Regions from separate parts of the Paenibacillus sp. S02 genome, predicted to be linked through region 1. Evidence: a T-box and tRNA genes for the amino acid it is inferred to sense, from the RefSeq annotation. Region 1 holds a T-box; the other regions hold tRNA genes.

Region 1 (5,509 bases):
TTTATTTAGCTACAGACGTGCCTGTTCCTGTGGGCGGAAGCACTGTTCCATCTACTGCTTTAAGCGTAACCTTATACTTGCTGTCTACTAATGTACTTGTGTGGGTATCCGTAATGACCTGAATATTCATTTCCCCTGGCTTTGGACTAGTCAGCTTGTAGTAAATTACTGCATTCGTATCATCTACGTAGTCGATGTGATCCACTTCAATGCCGTAACCTGGATTAGGTGCCTGCAGACGGGTGATTGTCACTTTGTTCTGCTGGTCATTTGCCTTCTCTATACTCATACTAATGTTATTTTGTTGAACCGGATCTACAGGCTCAGCCGGATTTTCAGGAGTAGCTTCAACCGTTTTATGACTTTGTACAAATTCGGATGCGTTATAGACCATTTCTGCTGCCTCCATCCGCGTTACTTTACGATCCGGGTTAAAGTTGCTCTGTTCGTCCAATTTTGCAATTTTGGTCAATAGCAAGAATTGAACGGCTGCATTTGATTCCTGGTCTAGTTTTTTGCCATCTGCTACATTAATTAACATACGGACAGTTGGATATTCGCCCGTTGCACTCACTGCTTTATACAGAATATTCGCAAATTGTTCTCTTGTCATACGGGTGCTTGGATCAATATCTGGTGACAAAGGGATTTGGTGTTGGGCTGCAATCCGATAGGACTGAGCATACCATGCGGAAGCCGGAATGTTTGCAAAGGAACCCGTTGTGAAATCAGGCATTACCTGAAGATCCATTGCACGAACAACCAAGTGTACTCCTTGTGCATACGTGAGCGTTTGATCCGGTGCAAATTTATCCTTGGTTATTCCTTGAATAATTCCTTTGTCCTGAAGTGAGTTTACGACCTTTTCCTGTTCAGCTCCCTTTATATCACGAAAAGCAGAAGCCGACGTAGCTACTGCCAATGAGCAGATGACAAGCAGGGCAGCTGTCACGCTTTTGTTCTTTTTCATGAGATACACCTCCATGTTTACTTTGCTTCTACACTTACCGACGTAATAAAAGCATCAAATGTTTCAAATATGCACAAATTGGTTGCAAAACAGTGGAATACCTGCGATTAGTGTAACCCGTCTAACTCTTTTCTGCTCACAATCTTTATACATACCCAAAAGTGCCTGTAACAGATTAATCTTTTACAGTATTCCTTTGGAAGAGCCGGGTCTGGGTAACAGTCATCCCGCCAGCAAAAACTCGCTCCCCTTTGTTCGCTTTGCTTACATCCGATTCGGTGCTTTCAGACCAAGAAGTTGCAGCGCGCATGCCAGAATATCGGCAGTTTGTTCCGCCAACTGAATACGCCACTGTCCACCATCGGCAATCCTTTCCTTGGCGTAAAAACGGTTAAACGCCTGGGCCGTATCCAATGCAAATCTCGCAATAACCGAAGGCTCCAGTTGGCGAGCCGCACGTATCAGTTGTCCGTGATATCGACCCAACTGCTTAAGTAGCGCCCAACCTGCGTCACCCAACATTTCATCCGATACGTCATTCAAATCACGAGAATGGCTATCTTGGACAAGGTCGTTGTCGCTAGGATTAGTATTAACATCAACATCGGCGCGAGCGTGAGCTTTCTCCAAAAGGCTGCGGAGGCGCGCATGAGTATACTGCACATAAGGCCCGGTCTCGCCTTCAAAGGTCAGCGCCTCCTCCAACGAAAAATCCACTTCATTCAGCCGGTTGTTTTTTAAATCACCAAAAATAATCGCCCCAATGCCAACGTCCTCAGCTACTGCCTGTTGTTCCTGCAAATCGGGGTTCTTCTGATTAATGATGGCTTGTGCACGCGCTATAGCTTCATCCAGCACCTCCTCCAGTTTGACAACTTTTCCGCGTCTTGTGGACATTTTCTTACCTGCAAACCGCATTAATCCAAACGGCACATGCTCACATTGCTCCGCCCAAGCCTCCCCTGCATGCTTCAGCACCGCAAACACCTGCTGGAAATGCAACTTCTGTTCCCCACCAACGACGTACAGCAACCGATCAGCCTTCATCACTTCATGACGATAAATCGCTGTTGCCAGATCACGTGTCGGATAAATGGTGGTCCCATCCTTTTTTAGAATAAGACACGGAGGCAGTTCCTCATCTTCCAGACGAACCACGAGCGCGCCATCACTTTCCTCCAGCAATCCTTTTGCTCTTAATTGAGCAACAACAACCTGCATCTTATCATTGTAAAAACTTTCTCCCAGCACATGGTCAAATGTAATGTTTAGACGCTGGTACATACGATCAAATTCACCCAGACTAACTTCAACAAAAAACTCCCATAGTTGTTGAGCCTCAGCATCCCCATGCTCCAAACGTCGGAACCACTCGCGGCCTTCATCCTCCAAAGTCGGATCATGCTCGGCCTCCTGATGAAAACGAACATATAGCTTCAGCGATTCACCAATCGGATCATGTTGTAGCTGCTCCTCATTTCCCCATCTTTTATAGGCCGCAATTTGCTTGCCAAACTGTGTTCCCCAATCCCCAAGATGATTCACACTAATTGGAACATATCCGGTTTCACCAAGAATGCGATACAAGGCAGCACCGATAACAGTAGAGCGAAGATGACCGATACCAAACGGTTTGGCAATATTGGGCGAGGACATATCAATAACTACCCGCTGTCCGTGCCCGATATTGGGCCTCAGGAAATCGGCCTTGCTCAATTCAGCAAGCATAAGCGGAATATGAACAGATCGATCCAATGTTATATTTACATAGGCACCCGATGCTGTAGCAGTTAAACCTTCTTCATGATTCACTAGCTCCGCCAATTCCAGTGCAATGTGCTGTGGAGACTTTCGAAACTTTTTAGCCAGCACAAAACAGGGAAACGCCACATCTCCCCATTCAGGCTGCGGAGGCACCTCAAATAATGATAAAATTTCTTTCTCCTCCAAGCCCGTATGGGCCAATATCGCTTGAGCAGCAATCCTCATCAACATGATCTCTCTCCTCTTTTTATAGAATCTAACAAAAAAAGCCCCCGCCTCTTGAAATAATTCAAGAGACGAGAACTTTAATATCCCCGCGGTACCACTCTTCGTAAATCGGTGTGTAGCTACAGCTAACTTACACAAATCGCGATTTCACTCCAATGACTAATAACGGTGTCTGCCGGGCTGATCTACTAGAAGTTCTGTTCGTTGGATCAACCGTCTCCCAGGTGCGCTTCACATCGGACCTCATACCGGCTTCCACCTCTTCCGGCTCGCTGTAATGATACGGCTCCGCTGCTACTCTCCCGTTCCATGACGTTAATTCCAACCATTATACAAACCTATTCAGTAGAAAGCAACCTTTTATTTCCTCTTCAGGCACTGGTTCCATATATGTAATTACACTGCCACCAATTGGCGGCATGCCTGAACGCAACGACGGCAGGCTTCTGCACAATGTTTGCAATGATCATGGGAATGCTTGCTGCATTCAGCAGCACATACCTCACAGGCCTTGGCGCACAGCTCACAGATTTGCTCGGCAAAATCCGTTCCACGCTGCAGCATTTGAGCAGCAAATCCGCATATTTCTGCACATTCCCTACTCACTCGAATACATTCACGCAGCATAGCTAAATCATATTCCTTCAAACTCGCTACGTAACATACATTGCAAGCGTTCATACATTCCAGGCAAGCATCCACGCATTGTTGGTATGAATGATTCATATTACATTACCTCCCAGTTGTTGACCCTGCTGTACTATTACCCGCTGACCCTTGAGATTAATCATTTGATGTGCGCGCTTTCAATAAAATAAAAACAAAGTAATCCCGACTTATGTAAGGAAGTGTACTATATTCCAGTGTGCAAGTGCAAGGATATTAATCACATGGATTTTTAGCCCCTGTTTCTGACTTGCATACACTCAGTCATTGCTCTATTGTAAAAAGTGTATGTCTAACCACCGATCAAGGAGTGAGCATTTCAATGAATATGTCTTCTGTAGAGGAGCATCGACAGGAATCCCCGCAACAGGTTAATTGCATGGTCGTGACTGTCTCGGACACACGCACCGTGGAAACAGATACTGGGGGGCGACTGCTCATGGATCTACTAGAAACCAATGGATATAAGGTTGTTCGATATGTCATCGTCAAGGATGACTACGAAGGTATTCAGCAGTTAGTATCCGAAGCAGCGGCACAGGATGACATCGAGGCTGTACTTTTGACAGGCGGTACTGGTATTTCTCCACGTGATACTACATATGAAGCCGTCTCCTCTCTACTGGATAAGGAACTACCTGGCTTTGGAGAAATCTTTCGTTATTTAAGCTTTGCTGAGGACATTGGTTCAGCAGCTATATTAAGCCGGGCTGTAGCTGGCACTGTGGGCCAGACAGCTGTATTTTCTATGCCTGGCTCACGCGGAGCCGTTCGTTTGGCAATGGAACGCATTATTGTCCCTGAGCTACGACATGTGATGAGAGAAATTTATAAATAAGCTCCTATTTCCTACATGCCGCGACACAAAAAGGCACCCCATACATTCATGAGGTGCCTCTTCCAACTATTCTTTTTCTTCAACTTCGGGCTGCATATAGCTGTCGATCAGCTTTTGCTTCAGCTCCCATACCTTCTCGCTCAGATTTACACGATAAATTTCAGGGTTCAGCTTCCGCAAATATTCTGGCCAAAACAGTTTCAACTGTGAAGTATGGTAGGCACGAATTTCATCCAGCTCAGGAAGCTCATATACCTTCTGTCCATTTATAAAAATAGGCTCAAGCATTGGTACAGCTTCATAATTTTCTACATACTTCTTCATATACGGATGCAAAGGGTTAAACAGCTTCAGGCGCTTACCATTACGCGGACGCTCTTCATCCGGGAAAGAAATATAATCGGCCACAGCTCTCCCTTTCTTCTTATCCACAATGCGATATACATCCTTCTTGCCTGGTGTGGATACTTTTTCTGGGTTACCCGAGATCTTAATCGTCGGCAACATTTCGCCATCCACTTCACGCTCAACCAGCTTGTACACCCCGCCAAGCGAAGGTTGATCTGAAGCCGTAATAAGCTGTGTTCCTACACCCCATACATCAATACGTGCCCCTTGGGCTTTCAGGTTAAAAATCGTATTTTCATCCAAATCATTGGAAGCTACAATTTGTACGTAATCTAAGCCTTCAGCATCGAGCATTTCCCGCGCCTGAATGGATAGATAAGCCAAGTCACCGCTATCCAGACGGATTGCATTCATACGCTTGCCCTGGCTCTCCAGCATTTTTGCTGTCCGAATCGCATGAGGAACACCGCTTTCCAGCGTGTCAAAGGTGTCTACCAACAGTGTAACCTGGTCTGGTAAAACCTTCGCATACACGTCAAACGCCTCCTGCTCCGTCATAAAGGTCTGCACCCATGAATGGGCATGTGTCCCCTTCGTCGGGATTCCAAAGTGCTCGCCTGCCAGCATATTAGAAGTCGCGTCAAAACCTGCAACATAAGCTGCCCGTGCTCCCCAAATCGCTGCGTCAGCTTCCT
Region 2 (5,509 bases), 2.3 Mb from region 1:
CCTTAAGCAACCGCGAGTAAATATCGTAAGATCGTTCTCCTCGATTCGTTTGTTCCACAACCATAGGGACGAGACTCATCACGACCAACCTCTTTTCTTTATTAAAATGAACACCTGTATTCATCCGCTTCCTTATGTCCCATTAAAACGGAAGCAGCAAGCATGAAACGTGAACACCTTACAAAATATTTTAACATGTTCAGAGTCTCGTGTCATATTTGCATGCGCTCATATATGCAGTGCGGGCTGTTTACAGTACACTCTGCCGAGACCTTCTCATATTTAACCATGTTTCGTATGTATGTGCAAATATACGGTAGTGACTTATGTAAAACAAGAAAACACGACTCACAGCACTTTCCATAAACGACTAAAATTTGGGTTACCTAAGGTAAAAATAAGGCACGTAACTTTCACTACGTGCCTTATCCCTATCTAATTGCTACGTTGCAGCTTGTTACAGCATACTCCGTATATTTTATCGTCTGAATTATTCAGCAGCTTCAACTGGCGCTTCTACTTCTTTGCTGTTTTCCACCAACAAAGCAATTGTTTTGCGCAGTGAAATTTCTTCTTTCAGGTTAGCGAACGATCCGTTACCTTCCAGAATGCTGCGGATTTCCTCAACTGAACGTTTGTAAGCTTCAGCCATGTTTTTCAGTTCTTCATCAATTTCCGCTTCGGAAACTTCGATGTTTTCTGCTTTAGCCACTTGCTCCAGCACGAGGTTGTTACGTACGCGCTTCTCAGCATCAGCTTTCATTTGCTCTTCCAGGTCTTCCTTGCTTTGACCAGAGAATCCGAGGAACATTTCAAGGTTCATACCTTGGCTACGCAAACGGTTGTCGAAATCGCGAACCATGTTTTGCACTTCGCTCTTCACCATTGCTTCAGGAATGTCGATTGTTGCATTTTCAGCAACTTTCTCCACTACAGCACCCTCGCGGGCTGCTTTAGCTTCGTTTTCCTTACGATCCAACAATTGCTTTTTCAAGTCTTCCTTGAATTCAGCCAGTGTGTCAAATTCGCTTACATCTTTAGCAAATTCATCGTCCAGTTCAGGAAGAACTTTGCGTTTCAGTTCGTGAACTTTCACTTTGAATACCGCTTGTTTGCCAGCGAGGTCAGCAGAATGGTAGTTCTCAGGGAACGTTACTTCAACGTCCTTGGAATCGCCAGTGTGCAAACCAACCACTTGCTCTTCAAAACCAGGGATAAATGTGTTAGAGCCCAGTTCCAAAGAATACTTCTCAGCTTGTCCGCCTTCGAACGGTACACCGTCCACGGAACCGTCGAAGTCAATAATAGCTGTATCACCGGATTGAGCAGCATCTTCATCAACGACAACCAATTCAGCATGACGTTGTTGCAGGCGCTCCAGTTCTTGAGCCAGTTCTTCGTCGCTTACTTCGAGTTTGCTTACAGGCACTTCTACGCCTTTGTAATCGCCCAAAGTTACTTCAGGTTTAACAGTAACCTTCGCTTTGAACTTGAAAGATTCGCCTTTAGCAAATTGATCAATTTCAACGTCAGGGCTGTCAACCGGGAAGATGTCCGTTTGCTCTACAGCTTGGCTGTAAGCTTCTGGCAACAGGATGTCAATTGCATCCTGGTACAGACTTTCAATACCATAGCGTTTTTCAAAAATAGGACGTGGTACTTTACCTTTACGGAATCCTGGTACACTTACTTGTTTTGCCACTTTATTAAAAGCTTTGTCGAGTGCAGCGGCTACACGATCCGCGTCAACCTCAACTTCAAGAACCCCAAGGTTCTTCTCTATTTTCTCCCAAGTTGCTTTCATTTTATGCTTTCCCCTCCAACAAAATCTTCACTTAGTTTTCATTACAATCAACGCACACAAAATAACCACTATAGTATATCTAACATTACTGTCTTTTTCAAGAGCAGCCCTTTGAATGCTTCACAGGTAAACGTTTCCGGTCATTAAGGAGTGTTCATTCCCGCCGCTACGAATAGTCGCATCGACCGATACGCCTGCTCAAAACGGAAGCGCAACGCATCTGTAATGCCATATATAGCACGGGTTTCTTCCTCATTATTATTTCCGTTCAAACTTTCCGAAACTGTCTGATGGAGTGCTGCAGCCCAAATATCCGGCATTCCGTCCTCTTCCACCAACATTGATCTATAATCTTTCGTACCGTATACTGCCATCACAAACTGTGACCACAGCTCCTGTGCAAAATAGAATAGTGTAGGCTCGTGCACCTCAGTCTGATCGGCCACCCGTTCTAAAATACGCATAATCGACTCTGGAAAATCACCTGGCTGTAACGGAACCGTTTCAATGTCGATTTCCGCTTGTTCATCACCCCGTATGATTTCTATCGTCCCTTCCGTTCCGCGTCGTCGCATGGTCTGTAGAACACGGAATTGAAGTAAAGGATGGATTTCCCGTTCCGTAATCCAGCGAAGCAAGGCATCGTCGATTTCTGGCAGTTCCAGATAGGACAACTGCTCCAATGCTAAAATCGTCTGTTCGGATAAGGGTTCATCCATAGCCATCCGCAACAGCTTGTTGCCGTAGCCTGCATCCTGCTCCTGCTTAAAGCGTGCATGACGGCGAGCTAACTCTACTTCACTGACTTCTTCTTCCACAGCGTCCGTTACCGCCCCGCTGTCAGCGTACTGTGGAAATGCAGCTTCCAGCCATTGTAATAGAGCGTTCCATTCATCGTATTGCTTCTGCTCCTGTCCCTGACACTGCATTAAAAAACGCAGCATCGCCATCGCCTCTCCGTAACGTTCGTTTTCAAGCATCACAGTAAGTTGAATTTGATAATAGTCCAGTGTCTTCGGAAACAATACAATATTATTTTCTTTTGTCGTCACCTTGGAGTCCTTTATTCAAGGCACCCCCTCTCCTTCGCAAGCTCAAGTATTTGTAGATTATATGAGAAACAGTAGCCGAAGTCCAACCACTCGTCTTACACATATTCACCTGTATTCTAACATACCCTTTTATAAGGCAAAAAAAACTACTTCTACTCAGAATTTATGCTGTATAAAGCCTAAATAAGCGATATATGCAAAATAAGACTTGAATTTCTTTTGTCCATATGATATATTAATATTCGCTTGAATTTTATGTCCCAGTAGCTCAGCTGGATAGAGCAACGGCCTTCTAAGCCGTCGGTCGGGGGTTCGAATCCCTCCTGGGACGTCATAACAAGATGCTTCCATAATGGAGGCTTTTTTTGTTTTCATAAGGTAACCCACGGGGGAACGTCGGGCTATCGGCATCATTTAGCCTATACTTCGCATCTACCATAGGGAGAGTATCTCTCTTGATAAATTACACCAAAAAATGCTTCCGCAAGGGAGCTTTTTTTCATTATAGATAATGTAGAAAGAATAGTCTGCCCAACGCTACTTTAGGCGTTGGTTTCAAGTCTCTACTCTTTCAAAAAAACGCAGAAATTGCTATCATCTATCATGTTGCACCATTTTTAAGTAAAGGAGGTAGGCTGACTCCCTTGACTACGAATAAACTCCAAAAGTCGCGGGAAATTCATCGTTTTGTTGCCACTTTGCTTTCCATATTAGGTACTGGATTGGGTATGTTTTATCTCGCCATTCCTTCCTATATGATTGAAGGAGCGGCTCTTATCATCACACAGGGAATTCTGATCTATTTTACAATGTTTTCTCTCGGATACCTGCTTATTATCTCGGGACCGTTGGCCATTTTTTTTCACATTATAGGCATTGTTTTTACAGTACGATCTTTTCAAATTCCACACCATGCGGAGAGAGCACCGACGGGTGTATCCTTGCCTTCCAAATGGCGCACTTTACTCAGTCTCGCTTTGGGAGCTACACTTCTACTTCTTGCAGTCACAATGAAATACGTAGATATTATCGAGCCTTTTACACAAACAGGTGAAAATAAACGCAACGTAGCCGCAGAATCAGAGCAATATCTGGAGCAGAAATACGGAGAGGACTTTCAAATTCAAAATATTAGCTATCATAGTATTCCCTCCACTGAATATACCATGGAGGCGATCTCTAATCGTCATCCTTCCGTCCTCTTTAACATGACTAAGCGTCCTTATGAGGATGTCCCATTTAGAGAAAATTATCTTAACACCCTTTGGGAGAGCCAACTGGACATGAAACTCAAACCCGTTATACAGAAGCTTTACGATGATTCAGCCGCTGTTCATTCTGGGGTGCAAGAAGGGACTACGGATAAAATGATCAAAGAATACGACGATTTTAAACTGAATCCCGAAGCGGTCGGCGATCAGTATATTCGTATAATTGTATTCGAGGATCTAACTGACTCAGGATTGCCATTGGAAAAAGAACGGGTATTACAAACCGCGAAAGTTCTCAAGACAGTGTTGGCCGGAAATAAAACCTCATTAGATATCGAATACTTCCCTTCGACTATGAATACCAAACGAAACCTTAAGGCAATAGAAATAAACGATTATATGTTTGGTCAGGACCATTTTGATGAAAAGACCTATGAAGTCCAGATAGAAGACATTTATAAACTTATGTCAACAAAGGATATACAAATCACATCGCTTGACCGCGTGAATTAGCAAGGAGATTAATCAAATGAAATTAATATCTTGGAATGTAAATGGCTTAAGAGCCTGTGTGACCAAAGGGTTTTATACTTATCTAAAAGAAACAAATGCCGATATTTTTTGCGTACAGGAAACGAAGCTTCAAGAAGGTCAAATCCTTATGGAGAACATGGAGGAATACACACAATACTGGAATTATGCTGAGAAAAAAGGATATTCCGGCACGGCTATTTTCACCAAAATCAAGCCGCTCTCTGTGCATTATGGACTTGAGGAAAATGAAGAACCGGAGGGCCGAACCATTACTCTGGAATTCGAAAAATTTTATCTCGTCAATGTGTACACACCAAATACCAAACGGGACTTATCCCGACTGCCCTACAGACTGGAATGGGAAGACCGTTTTCGCAGCTACCTGCAACAACTGGATGCTTTGAAGCCTGTCATCGTTTGTGGAGACTTGAACGTAGCTCATCAGGAGATCGACCTCAAAAATGCCAAAGCTAACTACGGAAATGCCGGATTTACGCCTGAGGAACGGGAACGCATGTCACAGCTACTAGACGCCGGATTTATAGATACCTTTAGATACTTTTATCCTGATCGGACGGATGTTTATTCCTGGTGGTCCTACATGCCAAAGGTGAGAGAACGGAATATCGGCTGGCGGATTGATTACTTCCTCGTCTCGGAGAGACTTCGTCCGCTATTGATGGATGCGAGCATTGATTGTCATATTACAGGCAGTGACCACTGCCCTGTGATATTGGATTTGCAAGATATTTCAGCATAGTCCCCCTGCCTGACACAATAATTTATGAAGTCTTAAAAAGCCGTCATGCTCTGTTATTGCAGCATGACGGCTTTAATTAATGGAGCTATGTCCCCAAATATACCTCGATACGGGAAATCAAGCGATCTCTCACATCTTGTGCCTCTTT
Region 3 (5,509 bases), 2.1 Mb from region 1:
AATGTCCTCCAATCGGAGTCCAAGCGTCAGCATTCTGTGAACAACGACGCCATCTTCGTTAAAGTAATAACCAAACGATTCGGCTACCGCTCCTTCACTGCTGATCTGGGCAAAGGTTTCGGGATCAAGTTTACGTCTATGTGCCATCGCTATGGCGTTGCCTATCCCGTGAATGATGATACGACTCTCGCGAATCAGGCTCAATATATCCTGAATGTTCGTATCTTCAAGCAAGGAGTTGTAAGCATGATTGCTGAGCAAATCCGGTACATGGAGCAGACGGTATTGAGCGCCTACCTTGCGAGCCATTGTGGAAGCAATTGTGTTGGCCTGCATTTCCATGCTTTCTCCCAAACCCCCGCGTGCCGGTACAAACCACCCACCCTTAAGTGGGCCATTAGAAGGTAGTGCCAGTTGTTCCGCCACGTCGGCAATCGTCGTGCCACCTGTTACAGCGACCACATCCTCGTCGTCCATAACACTCAGCAACGCTTTTGCTCCAGCGCGCCCCAGCTCCTGCTTTGTTAACGGAGAAGCATCCGAATCCCCTGGAACGACAACCACCTTCCTCAAACCATAGGCTTGACGAATCTGGTCCTCCAATTGGGACAGGCCGAACAAGTTGTTCGCAATCGGCTCCAGCTGTTCCAGCAGATCCAGTCCTGCTTTGCTCACCTTCATGCCTACACTCTCAATCTCAATTAGCCCCTGAGCTTTAAGAAGATCGGTTTCGGCGCGCAACACGCGCTCGGTCATGTTCAGTGAAGCTGCCAGTGTTCTGCGTCCAACAACATCGGACAGCATAATCTGATGCAGGATCGTGTACCTTTTTTTCAAAACATCCATGAGGTCGGGCAGAAGCTGCTTCTGTATTTCTAATATCTTTCGCATGCTTTCCACTCCCGCACACTTCTAAGTTCTGTCTCTAATGCTCTATCTCTAACTGGTCTTAAAACGTCCCGGGATAACTTTTTAAGTCCCACGTATATCTTAACCAATATTTGCTCCACATGCAAGTCTATCTGAACCTATATTTCTCAACCATTTATCTGAATATGCGCATTTAATAAAAGCTTGCAATTCACTGCTGTATATCATATAATCATCTTTGTTTCCAATTAGCTGTTTAATTAGTTAGTTGTTTGCATTGATTCAACTATGCGCCCGTGGTCCAACGGATATGACGTAGGCCTCCGGAGCCTGAGATCGAGGTTCGATTCCTCGCGGGCGCGCCATTTTAAATGAACGCTTAAATGCTTCTATATAGTCTTTTAACCAATAAGAGCGCTGAGGGCTCTTTTTTTTAATCATTAGTTTGACTTTCTTTGACTTTTTGTTTGAAATTGTTTATCATGTGGTTAATACGGTAACAGTTTATAAATAAGGGACGTGTAATCGGCATGTCCACCAAATCCACTAACGATATTTAAGGGAGGTTTTTTGACGTGAGCTATGTTCCTATGGTAGTAGAACAAAGTAACCGCGGCGAACGCGCCTATGACATTTATTCCAGACTGTTAAAGGATCGCATTATTTTGTTAGGCTCGGACGTCAATGACGTTGTAGCCAACTCTATAATTGCGCAAATGCTGTTTTTGGCTGCCGAAGATCCTGAAAAAGATATTCACTTGTATATTAACAGCCCTGGCGGTTCCATTACAGCTGGTATGGCCATTTTCGATACGATGCAATACATTAAACCTGACGTATCTACGATTTGCGTAGGTATGGCGGCTTCCATGGGCGCGTTCTTGCTGAATGCAGGCGCCAAAGGTAAACGTTTCGCTTTGCCAAACAGTGAAATTATGATTCACCAACCCCTGGGTGGTGCACAAGGTCAGGCAACGGATATCGAAATCCGCGCACGCCGCATTCTGAAAATGCGTGATAAACTGAACCGCATTCTCGCAGATCGCACAGGCCAACCACTGGAGCGCATTGAAAAAGATACAGACCGTGACTACTTCATGTCTGCTGATGATGCCAAGGAATACGGTATTATTGATAAAGTGCTAACTAGCTCCTCTCCAGAAGGTGTATAAGGGAAGAAATTCATCTCTCGTTAACTGGTAAATGAAAAAGCTGCTCCGGATTTTCTTATCCGGTAGGCAGCTTTTTTGCTTTATTGTTTTTTAGGTTATAGACAATTGAACTTATTTATTTCTACTATTCATTCTGTCCCGCAAAAGGCTTTCCGCCTTGAGGCAGCAATTGACCGAACGAATAGGTAAACTCCGGAATTCCATACGCGTATGGCGCATAATCATACAAATCAAACACGATTGTTACTCCACTGTTAGTCACATAAAAATTCTGATCTGCCGCCAGCTCTTTAAATTTGCCGAATCCTTCGCCAGCCTGAAGTGCATCAATTTTTTTCTTCAAATCAACATTGAGGAACTTTTTGTAGTTCGGATTTGCCTTCAATACGTCAGACAATTGCAGCAGTTTACCATCAGCGAGCGAGAACGTATATCCTTTACGTGCTGTCATGCCATGTGCGCCACCCGTATACGAGTAGTCCTGCATAATCACACTCAGAATACCATCTTTGTTATAGGCAATCGCAAAATCATTCCCGAACTCATACGGTCTTTCTGTTGTAGCCTCTCCCTCAGCCATCATCTTTTTGCCTGCTGCCACTATACCTTCTGCATGCTTTTTAAGCACATTGTTAATGGCCTGTTGAGCCTCAGGATTCAGCTGGCTGCCACTAATTTGCGGGTACTTAATCTTGTAGGACACCTTTGCATTACTTGAAGCTGGAAGTGTTTGAGACGCAATTGTGATCGGATTTAGCTGGCTTTTACTCAGCGTTACTGTTTTCTGAGCTGCATTCCATTGAGCATCTATGCCCAGATAGTCTTTCAGCAGACTCATAGGAATGTATAGCTTCCCAGCGATCTGTTTGGCATCCATGCTACGTGTATTGATTCCATTGACGTTGACGTAGGCATCCGAGGAAGAAGCCATAATGTAAAGTTTATTGTACCCGCTACCTACGGTATATGTCGCTGTTTTCGCATCATAGCTTACTGGAATCCCCAGGCTGTCACGCAGTGCGGCCACCGGAATCATTGTACTCCCGTTCACTTGCACACCTTTAGCGGGCAACGTTTTACCATTCCATTGAATGGTGATTCCTGGTTGCTGTGTTGTTGCTTGCTGCTGCTTCGTCGATGCTGCCTGGATATAGGAAACGGGAACAGCTGTGACTCCTGCGAAAATCCCTGCCGCCAGCAGTGCTGAACCCCATTTTTTTGCATGCTTACTCATATTAAATATTCCTCCTGTTAATGATCTGAATTGTCTATGTGTGATAATTACTTTTCTTATTATATCTATACCCTATTGTATGTAGTTTACAATCTATACACTCTCCGATTTCAATATGTACACCTAATAACCCTTAGCTATGACAGACTCATTACAAAAAGGTTTCGGTATACAAAAAGAGCCAGCAAGCCAGCCTGCACATGATGCAGGCCGCTTGTGGCTTCGTTTGATGATCTATATTAGTTCATTTCGTATTGAGCCGACACCTGAACTTTCACTGTTACTTGCCCCGATTGTATCTCTGTACCGCCACCTGCTACGTCCAAGAGCGATTTTGACATGGCATTTTCACGCTGTGTAAAGATTTGTGCTTCTCCGCCATCTACCGTCACACTCACAAGGGCACCTAACCCGCGTTTGGCTGCTTTAGCTACAGCACTGGCTTTAGATTGTGCGCTTCCCAATGCCTTAGTAATGGCTTCTTCTTCATAAGTCGAAGGATTTTCCACGGAAAAACGTACATTATCTACGTTATTGGCTCCGGACTTGGTCGCCTCATCCAACAACTGACCGATTTTATCCAAATCGCGGTATTTGACGGAAAGTGTATGGTTGGCAGTGTAGCCTTTGAGCTTCTGCCCTTCTTTTTCGTCATAGGTGTAGTTAGGCTGTACATAAAACTGGCTGGTCTGAATGTCATCTGCGCTGATGCTCCACTTTTCTTTCAACAGTTGTGTAACCTTGTTCAATTTTGTAGCATTGGCTTTTTGAGCAGCGGCTGCCGTATTCCCTTCCGATTGTACACCGATAGAGAGATAAGCAATATCGGGCTTCGCTAATACTTCCCCACTTCCAGTCACATTAATTACACCGTTTACCGTCGAAGCTGTTGACGCAGCATAAGCACGATCTGCCCCTGTCCACAACCCTCCTGCTACTCCCCCTGCCATTAATGCTCCTGCGAGAACTGCCGTGGCTACTGTTTTTGTCCAAAGTCTCATTGAATTCAACCTCTTTCTTGAAAATGTTTGTACCTTCCAGACGGAAAAGACGGAAAAAGGTTGCAGCCAAGCGTACAAATTTCCGAAACAGAGCATGACCACGGGGATTTTAATTATTTATAGTTTGAACTTAATACGGTATCTATATTCAACAAATCCATCCATAAAACAGTTAACGGAGGAGTTTTCGAAGACTTTTTTCTGGATACAAAAAAAGCCCCAAAAGGGGCTTTTCACTAAGAGCATACACCATATTACAAAGCAAATCTTTGTTTATTGATTTTCCAGCTCTACCTTACTAACCAGACTTACTAAAGCGTTTACAGCCTGTTCGGCATCCGCACCTTCAGCACTAATATTGATTTCAGTACCTGTACTGATGGCAAGACTCATAATACCCATGATGCTCTTGGCATTAACCTTTTTGTCATCTTTTTCCACAAAAATCTCAGATGAATATTTATTCGCTTCCTGTACGAACAACGCAGCAGGTCTGGCGTGCAGTCCTGTTTTCAAGCGTACGACTACCGGATGTTTTGACATGTCAGCTTACCCCCTCATCAAATAAATCTGGACACTACTTACTCCATTTTATTTATCACATTATAACATTAACCCAGGACAGACACTAGAAAAAAAACTAAAAAAACTGGGGCTGAAAGCCCCACGGACATTCTTTTTACGGAATCAGGCCATTTTCGCCCCTGATTTTGTCAGCCATCTCATCAATTTTGCGAAGCCGATGATTTACACCCGATTTACTCACGACCCCTTTGAGCATTTCCCCGACTTCTTTTAAATTCAAATCGGGATGAGCGAGCCGAATTTCTGCCACTTCACGCAGTTTATCCGGCAAGGTCTCCAAACCAACTTCCCTCTCCAGCAACTTAATATTCTCAATTTGCCGGACAGCAGCTCCGATCGTCTTGTTCAAATTAGCCGTTTCACAATTGACAATGCGATTTACGGAATTGCGCATATCGCGCATAATGCGTACATCTTCAAATTTGAACAAGGCTTGATGCGCCCCAATGATGCTAAGCAGCTCAATGATCTTCTCGCCTTCCTTGATGTAGAGAATAAAACCTTTTTTTCGCTCAATACAACGAGCATTAAGGTGAAACTCATTCGCAAGATCAACGAGTGCCTGACAATGCTCCTCATACATCGAAGAAATTTCAAGGTGGTAAGACGATCCTTCAGGATTGTTGACAGAGCCACCTGCCATAAAG
Region 4 (5,509 bases), 2.3 Mb from region 1:
CACGCTGTCTTGTCGGTTCACTTACATACGGATGATTGTTAATGACACGGGACACCGTAGCCGAGGATACGCCTGCCAGCTTTGCAATTTCATGAATATTCGCCATTTTTCTCACCTCGTTCTTTCTATTTTAGCATGTTCGTGTTTAGCATGTTCGTAGTACCTGCCCTATAATTGTCACCTTCCCAAAATAAGTTTTTTAAAAGCGCTTGACCTGTAATGCATTACAGGGATTACAGTGAATTTGTGCTTAAGAAAGCGGTTAAAAAACATACTTAGGAGGCACTAACCATGAAAAAAGGCATAAAGATTGCAACCATTGGCGGAGGTTCCAGTTATACACCAGAATTAGTAGAAGGCTTCATCAAACGTTATGCAGAGCTTCCCATTCGGGAATTGTGGCTGGTAGATATTGAGGCAGGACGTGAAAAACTGGAGATCGTAGGCGCCATGGCCAAACGGATGGTGAAGGCCGCAGGCATTGATTGTGAGGTACATTTGACACTGGATCGTCGGGAAGCGTTGAAGGACGCCGATTTTGTAACGACCCAATTTCGGGTAGGCTTGCTGGAAGCCCGGATTAAGGATGAAAGTATTCCGTTAAAACATGGCATGATCGGTCAGGAGACCAATGGTGCCGGAGGAATGTTCAAAGCGTTTCGCACCATACCCGTTATCCTCAGTATCGTCGAAGATATGAAAGAACTGTGTCCGAATGCATGGTTGATTAATTTTACCAACCCTGCGGGTATGGTCACCGAAGCTGTGCTTCGTTATGGTCAGTGGGATAAAGTCATTGGATTATGTAATGTTCCAATCGGTGCGATCAAGAGTGCATCGGCTGTGCTAGACAAACCGGAAGAAGAGTTGTTCTTTAAATTTGCAGGGATTAACCACCTTCATTGGCACAAAGTTTATGACAAAACAGGGGCCGAATTAACAGAGCAAGTCATTGAAGGACTGTACGCTCCGGGCGCAAAGCCAGAGAAAGTCGTTGAAAATATTAAGAACATGCGCTTCCTGTATGATCAAGTTCGTCAATTGAAAATGCTGCCTTGTCCTTACCATCGGTATTACTATATGACGGATAACATGCTCAAGGAAGAATTAGAGGAAGCCAAAAACGAAGGAACTCGGGGCCAAGTGGTCAAACGTCTGGAAGAAAGTCTGTTTGAATTGTATAAAGATCCGAATCTGGATTACAAACCAGAGGAACTATCCAAACGCGGCGGTGCGCATTACAGCGATGCAGCCTGTGAGATCATTAATTCCATTTATAACAACAAAGGCACATTGATGGTGGTTAGTACACGTAACAATGGTGCGATTGATGATGTTCCTTATGATAGCGCCATCGAAGTGACCAGTGTCATACGCGCCCATGGTGCCGAACCTGTCAACTTTGGCAAATTCCCACCTGCACAGCGGGGCTTGTTGCAAGTGATGAAGGCAATGGAAGAGCTGACGATTGAAGCGGCGGTCACCGGTGACTATGCAACAGCACTGCAAGCCTTCACCCTGAATCCGCTCGTACCAAGCGGGGACATTGCTCAAACCGTACTGGATGAATTGCTGGAAGCACATAAAGAGCATTTACCGCAATTTTTTGCCAATAAGGCGAAGGCGACAGTGTAAATTTATAAAACAGATTGTTCATGCTGGACGTATGAAAAAACGGTCGTCTCCCTCATTTCGGTTGGGATCACGGCCGTTTATAATGACATTAACTTTTAAACTTCAAACTTAGTCATCTTAGATATTGTTTCATGGTATCCTTCTAATACATCATTTATGATATCTTTTACACTCTTAATCTCAGTTATTAGTGGTACTATTTGTCCCACCATAACAGCGCCCTTCTCTTCAACGTCGCCTTCCAGCATCGCCTTTTTCAAAGAACTTTCAGCAACTTCTTTTAGTTTTACTGCTGCTTCTTTTTTGCTGTAATTGTTTTCAATTTCCGTCATTTCCTCTGAAAGCTTGTTCTTCAATTGTCTGCATGGCTCATCAGTAGAATATCCTGTTATCACAGTCTCCATGTCACCAGCTTTTAACATGGCATCTTTTACATTTGCATGTACTACTGTTTCCTCTGCGCACATAAAAATGGTTCCCATTTCAATGCCTTCAGCACCAAGAGCGATAGCTGCTGCCATTCCTCTTCCATCTGCAATACCGCCAGAGGCTATCACTGGTACAGATAAGCAGTTCGCTGCTTGTGGAACAAGAACCGTTGTTGCTTCATAAGTAGTATGTCCGCCACCTTCCCAGCCTTTTACAATAACTGCATCAGCCCCCGCTTTCTCCGCAGTCATTGCATCTTGAATTGTACTTGCTTTTACGATTACTTTTATTCCTAATTCATGCCATATAGAAAAGTATTTTCGGGATAACTCAAAATCCAGTCCCACTAGCGTATCTGCATAAATTACTGGTGGTTTTTCCTCCGAAGCAACTTTAGTTACATGATCTAATAATTCAGAGTTCATAATTACATTGATTCCAAAGGGTTTACTCGTAAGATTTCTTGTAGCAATAATCTGGTCCCTAATAAAATCTAAAGGAGCAAATCCTACTCCTAATACACCAAGACCTCCACTTTCAGAAACTGCTGCAACTAATGGTGCTGTTGAAACCCAAGCCATAGGTCCTTGAATAATTGGTTTTTCAATTCCCAAAACTTTACATAAACGATTGTTAGACATAAAAGATTCTCCTTTTCATATTGAACAAGATGGATACCATTTATATAAATATTCTTTTATATTAAGATTATAATAAAGAAAAAAGATCCAGAATATCAGTAAGGCTTACCCTGAATGTTGCTTAAACAACAGTTCTGATCGCTTTTGTTGTTTTTAATATGTAGAATTAGTGAATTGGAGTGTGACACATATTGAATGAGATAACAGACTTACGTGTTGTGAAAACACTTGAAAATATAAAACATGGGTTTGCTAAATGTATTAGTCAAAAAAACTTTTCATCTGTTTCCGTAAAAGATATTACTACAACTGCAAGAATTAATCGTTCTACATTCTACAAATATTATGAAGATAAATATCAGCTAAGAGAATCATTGGTAAAATCAACATTAGAAGAACTTTCAAACAATATTAATCTAGCATCTTTTAATCTGGAGAATAATGACATCGAATCCTTGAACGCTTTAAGAAAACAACTCCAATTTATGTATGATCATAAAGATTGGTACCTTATATTGTGGAATAAAAATATGGAGTTATATGTCTATGAAGATATGACACGCATATTTGAAAGGAGAACCGGGGAATGTCTTCGTGAAAATAGCAATGGAACAGAAATTACGAAGAAGGAACTTTCAGAAAAGCAGGAGTTATTAACTCGTTTGTTTGCAGCATCTGCAATGACAACGGTTAAATGGTGGTATGAATATTCACCAAATATGACTCCAAAGGATGTGGCAAATATTATTATGGATAATATCAAATTTGGAATGCATCATACCTTTTTTCAAGCTCCATGAACATGGAATACCCTCTCCATTAGCTTCACCGGATAAAATCCACCATGTGCGCAGGTATCGTAGCGCAGCGCTTTGGCAGCACTGAAAAACAAAAAAGCTTCCTACATGTAGGAAGCTTTTTGCTATACGTCCCAGGAGGGATTCGAACCCCCGACCGACGGCTTAGAAGGCCGTTGCTCTATCCAGCTGAGCTACTGGGACAAGATGGCGATCAATAAAACCTTATGTATTCAGCGCATTGATTATTATATCACATTTCGGGCAACTGTCAAAATCATTTTTTTATGATATAGGGAAGCTGGCTGCAAAAGGAATCATTTGGACGCTAACGGGGTATTATGTACAAAGAACCATGCATAAAGGAGGGGTTAATCCGTGAGAGGTCTTTTGTCGTCACTTTGTTATTTCAGCATTTTCTTCGCACCTTTTCTAGTGCCTGTCATTGTGTGGATTGCAGTACGGGACGAATATGTTCAGGGACATGCAAAAAAGGCTATTTTATCGCATATTTTCCCCATTATTGCGGCAATTCCGCTAGTGTATTTTATTATTACGGCAAATCATGCAGGTTCAGTGATCGGGTTTGTACTGCTATTCGTAGTGGTCTATCTCGGGGTTTTTGTTTATAACATCTACAAAGGGATTATGACGCTGCGTGAAGCGGCTTAGTTCAAAAAGAAGCCTCCTGCATTCCGCAAATTTGGCGGGATACGGAGGCTTCTTTAGGGTCATTTTTGATGAGTTGCTGTTGCTATTTAGTTCAATGGCTGCTTATTTATTTCCAAAGCGTTTAGGGCTTTTCCGTACTTCATGTCTTACGTTTTTCTCCAGCACTTCTTCCGCGAACTCATTGTTATGAATATAACTGCTGCCTTTGTTTTTCTTATACTTCGCTTTGCCGTCTATGATTTCCCCCTCCTTTCACGCTGATCCGGCGATGGCGCCGGGGCCCAAATCAACAAAAGCCGAGGCATAGCACACCATATCCTCATGCCCCGAACTCCTTGGCGAACTCTGTGCTGAGCTGCCCGTAGGAGAGCAATTCTTTTTTAAACTTCTCTCGCTCCTCACCAGCAGTAATGTGTGTAGAGTCGGTAAAAGCCTTGTCTGTCACTTCCTCAAATGCCGAATGCAGATTATTGTCGTACCAATCCAGCTCCAGATCGGCGTCATTGCGGATGATCCGTACCATGTCATAGTCATGCTGACCATCCGTCTGATCCTTGGCCGTGATATAGACCAGCAGTTCCGGGTCATCTGCGGCACCGGGCCGCACCTCTACCTCAGCGCAGCGCACTCCGTCAAGTTCAGTGAAGCGGCGTATTTTGGCATCCTTGATGTAGTACACGGTCTCCCTCCTTCCTTGCGAGTAGACGGGTTTCCCCATCTGTAGTTTTCGGAACGGACAGACATTTTATGCTTCTTTTCGGCATATATACTGATGAACTGGGGATTTAGTTTTTGATTCATTCCAACACTGGATGAACACGACAAAGAGAGGATGAACAGACATGTGCGGAATTACAGGTTTCATACAGTGGAACGGAGACTTAATGCATCAATCTGAGCTGCTGCTGAATATGACACAAACGCTCTCCGATCGCGGACCGGATGCTGCGGGTACCTGGATATCCAACCCGTGTGCTTTCGGACACCGAAGACTGAGCGTTATGGACCCGGAAAATGGCGCTCAGCCCATGATCCGGCAGCTTGAGGATATCACTTATACGATTGTATATAACGGGGAAATATATAACGCGCCTGAGCTGAAAAAAGAGCTGCAACAGCGCGGGCATTTTTTCCGTACACAATGCGACACGGAGGTGCTGCTCGAATCCTATATCGAATGGGGCCCCGAATGTGTGGATCGGTTAAACGGCATTTTTGCATTTGCGGTCTGGGATAGTGAGCGGGAACAGGTATTTCTGGCACGGGATCGGCTGGGAGTAAAGCCGTTATTTTATAGCCAGACCGAAGAAGTATTCGTATTTGGCTCAGAACCCA

What was found. The T-box of region 1 lies ahead of argS (arginine--tRNA ligase). A T-box ahead of a tRNA ligase gene usually reads a tRNA of that ligase, here a tRNA-Arg.
Region 2: it encodes a tRNA-Arg, which carries the amino acid that the T-box ahead of argS (arginine--tRNA ligase) is inferred to sense. The anticodon was not compared.
Region 3: it encodes a tRNA-Arg, which carries the amino acid that the T-box ahead of argS (arginine--tRNA ligase) is inferred to sense. The anticodon was not compared.
Region 4: it encodes a tRNA-Arg, which carries the amino acid that the T-box ahead of argS (arginine--tRNA ligase) is inferred to sense. The anticodon was not compared.

The regions. Positions count from the first base shown of each region.
Region 1 is NZ_CP073682.1:2,346,264-2,351,772, reverse strand. It holds gene KAI36_RS10520 (S-layer homology domain-containing protein) at 2-970, opposite strand; gene argS (arginine--tRNA ligase) at 1,235-2,965, opposite strand; T-box leader at 3,024-3,281, opposite strand; gene KAI36_RS10510 (four-helix bundle copper-binding protein) at 3,359-3,688, opposite strand; gene KAI36_RS10505 (MogA/MoaB family molybdenum cofactor biosynthesis protein) at 3,951-4,466, shown strand; gene KAI36_RS10500 (nicotinate phosphoribosyltransferase) at 4,533-5,509, opposite strand, start outside.
Region 2 is NZ_CP073682.1:4,625,308-4,630,816, forward strand. It holds gene clpP (ATP-dependent Clp endopeptidase proteolytic subunit ClpP) at 1-79, opposite strand, end outside; gene tig (trigger factor) at 491-1,804, opposite strand; gene KAI36_RS20505 (hypothetical protein) at 1,948-2,856, opposite strand; tRNA gene KAI36_RS20510 (tRNA-Arg) at 3,114-3,187, shown strand; gene KAI36_RS20515 (hypothetical protein) at 3,501-4,580, shown strand; gene KAI36_RS20520 (exodeoxyribonuclease III) at 4,597-5,361, shown strand; gene KAI36_RS20525 (cellobiose phosphorylase) at 5,447-5,509, opposite strand, start outside.
Region 3 is NZ_CP073682.1:210,177-215,685, reverse strand. It holds gene KAI36_RS00960 (sugar-binding transcriptional regulator) at 1-891, opposite strand, end outside; tRNA gene KAI36_RS00955 (tRNA-Arg) at 1,161-1,235, shown strand; gene clpP (ATP-dependent Clp endopeptidase proteolytic subunit ClpP) at 1,446-2,042, shown strand; gene KAI36_RS00945 (PdaC/SigV domain-containing protein) at 2,167-3,276, opposite strand; gene KAI36_RS00940 (SIMPL domain-containing protein) at 3,516-4,277, opposite strand; gene KAI36_RS00935 (HPr family phosphocarrier protein) at 4,551-4,820, opposite strand; gene whiA (DNA-binding protein WhiA) at 4,957-5,509, opposite strand, start outside.
Region 4 is NZ_CP073682.1:4,688,461-4,693,969, forward strand. It holds gene KAI36_RS20745 (LacI family DNA-binding transcriptional regulator) at 1-106, opposite strand, end outside; gene KAI36_RS20750 (6-phospho-beta-glucosidase) at 292-1,635, shown strand; gene KAI36_RS20755 (nitronate monooxygenase) at 1,731-2,705, opposite strand; gene KAI36_RS20760 (TetR/AcrR family transcriptional regulator) at 2,897-3,505, shown strand; tRNA gene KAI36_RS20765 (tRNA-Arg) at 3,633-3,706, opposite strand; gene KAI36_RS20770 (magnetosome magnetite crystal formation protein family) at 3,881-4,174, shown strand; gene KAI36_RS20775 (hypothetical protein) at 4,494-4,853, opposite strand; gene asnB (asparagine synthase (glutamine-hydrolyzing)) at 5,017-5,509, shown strand, end outside.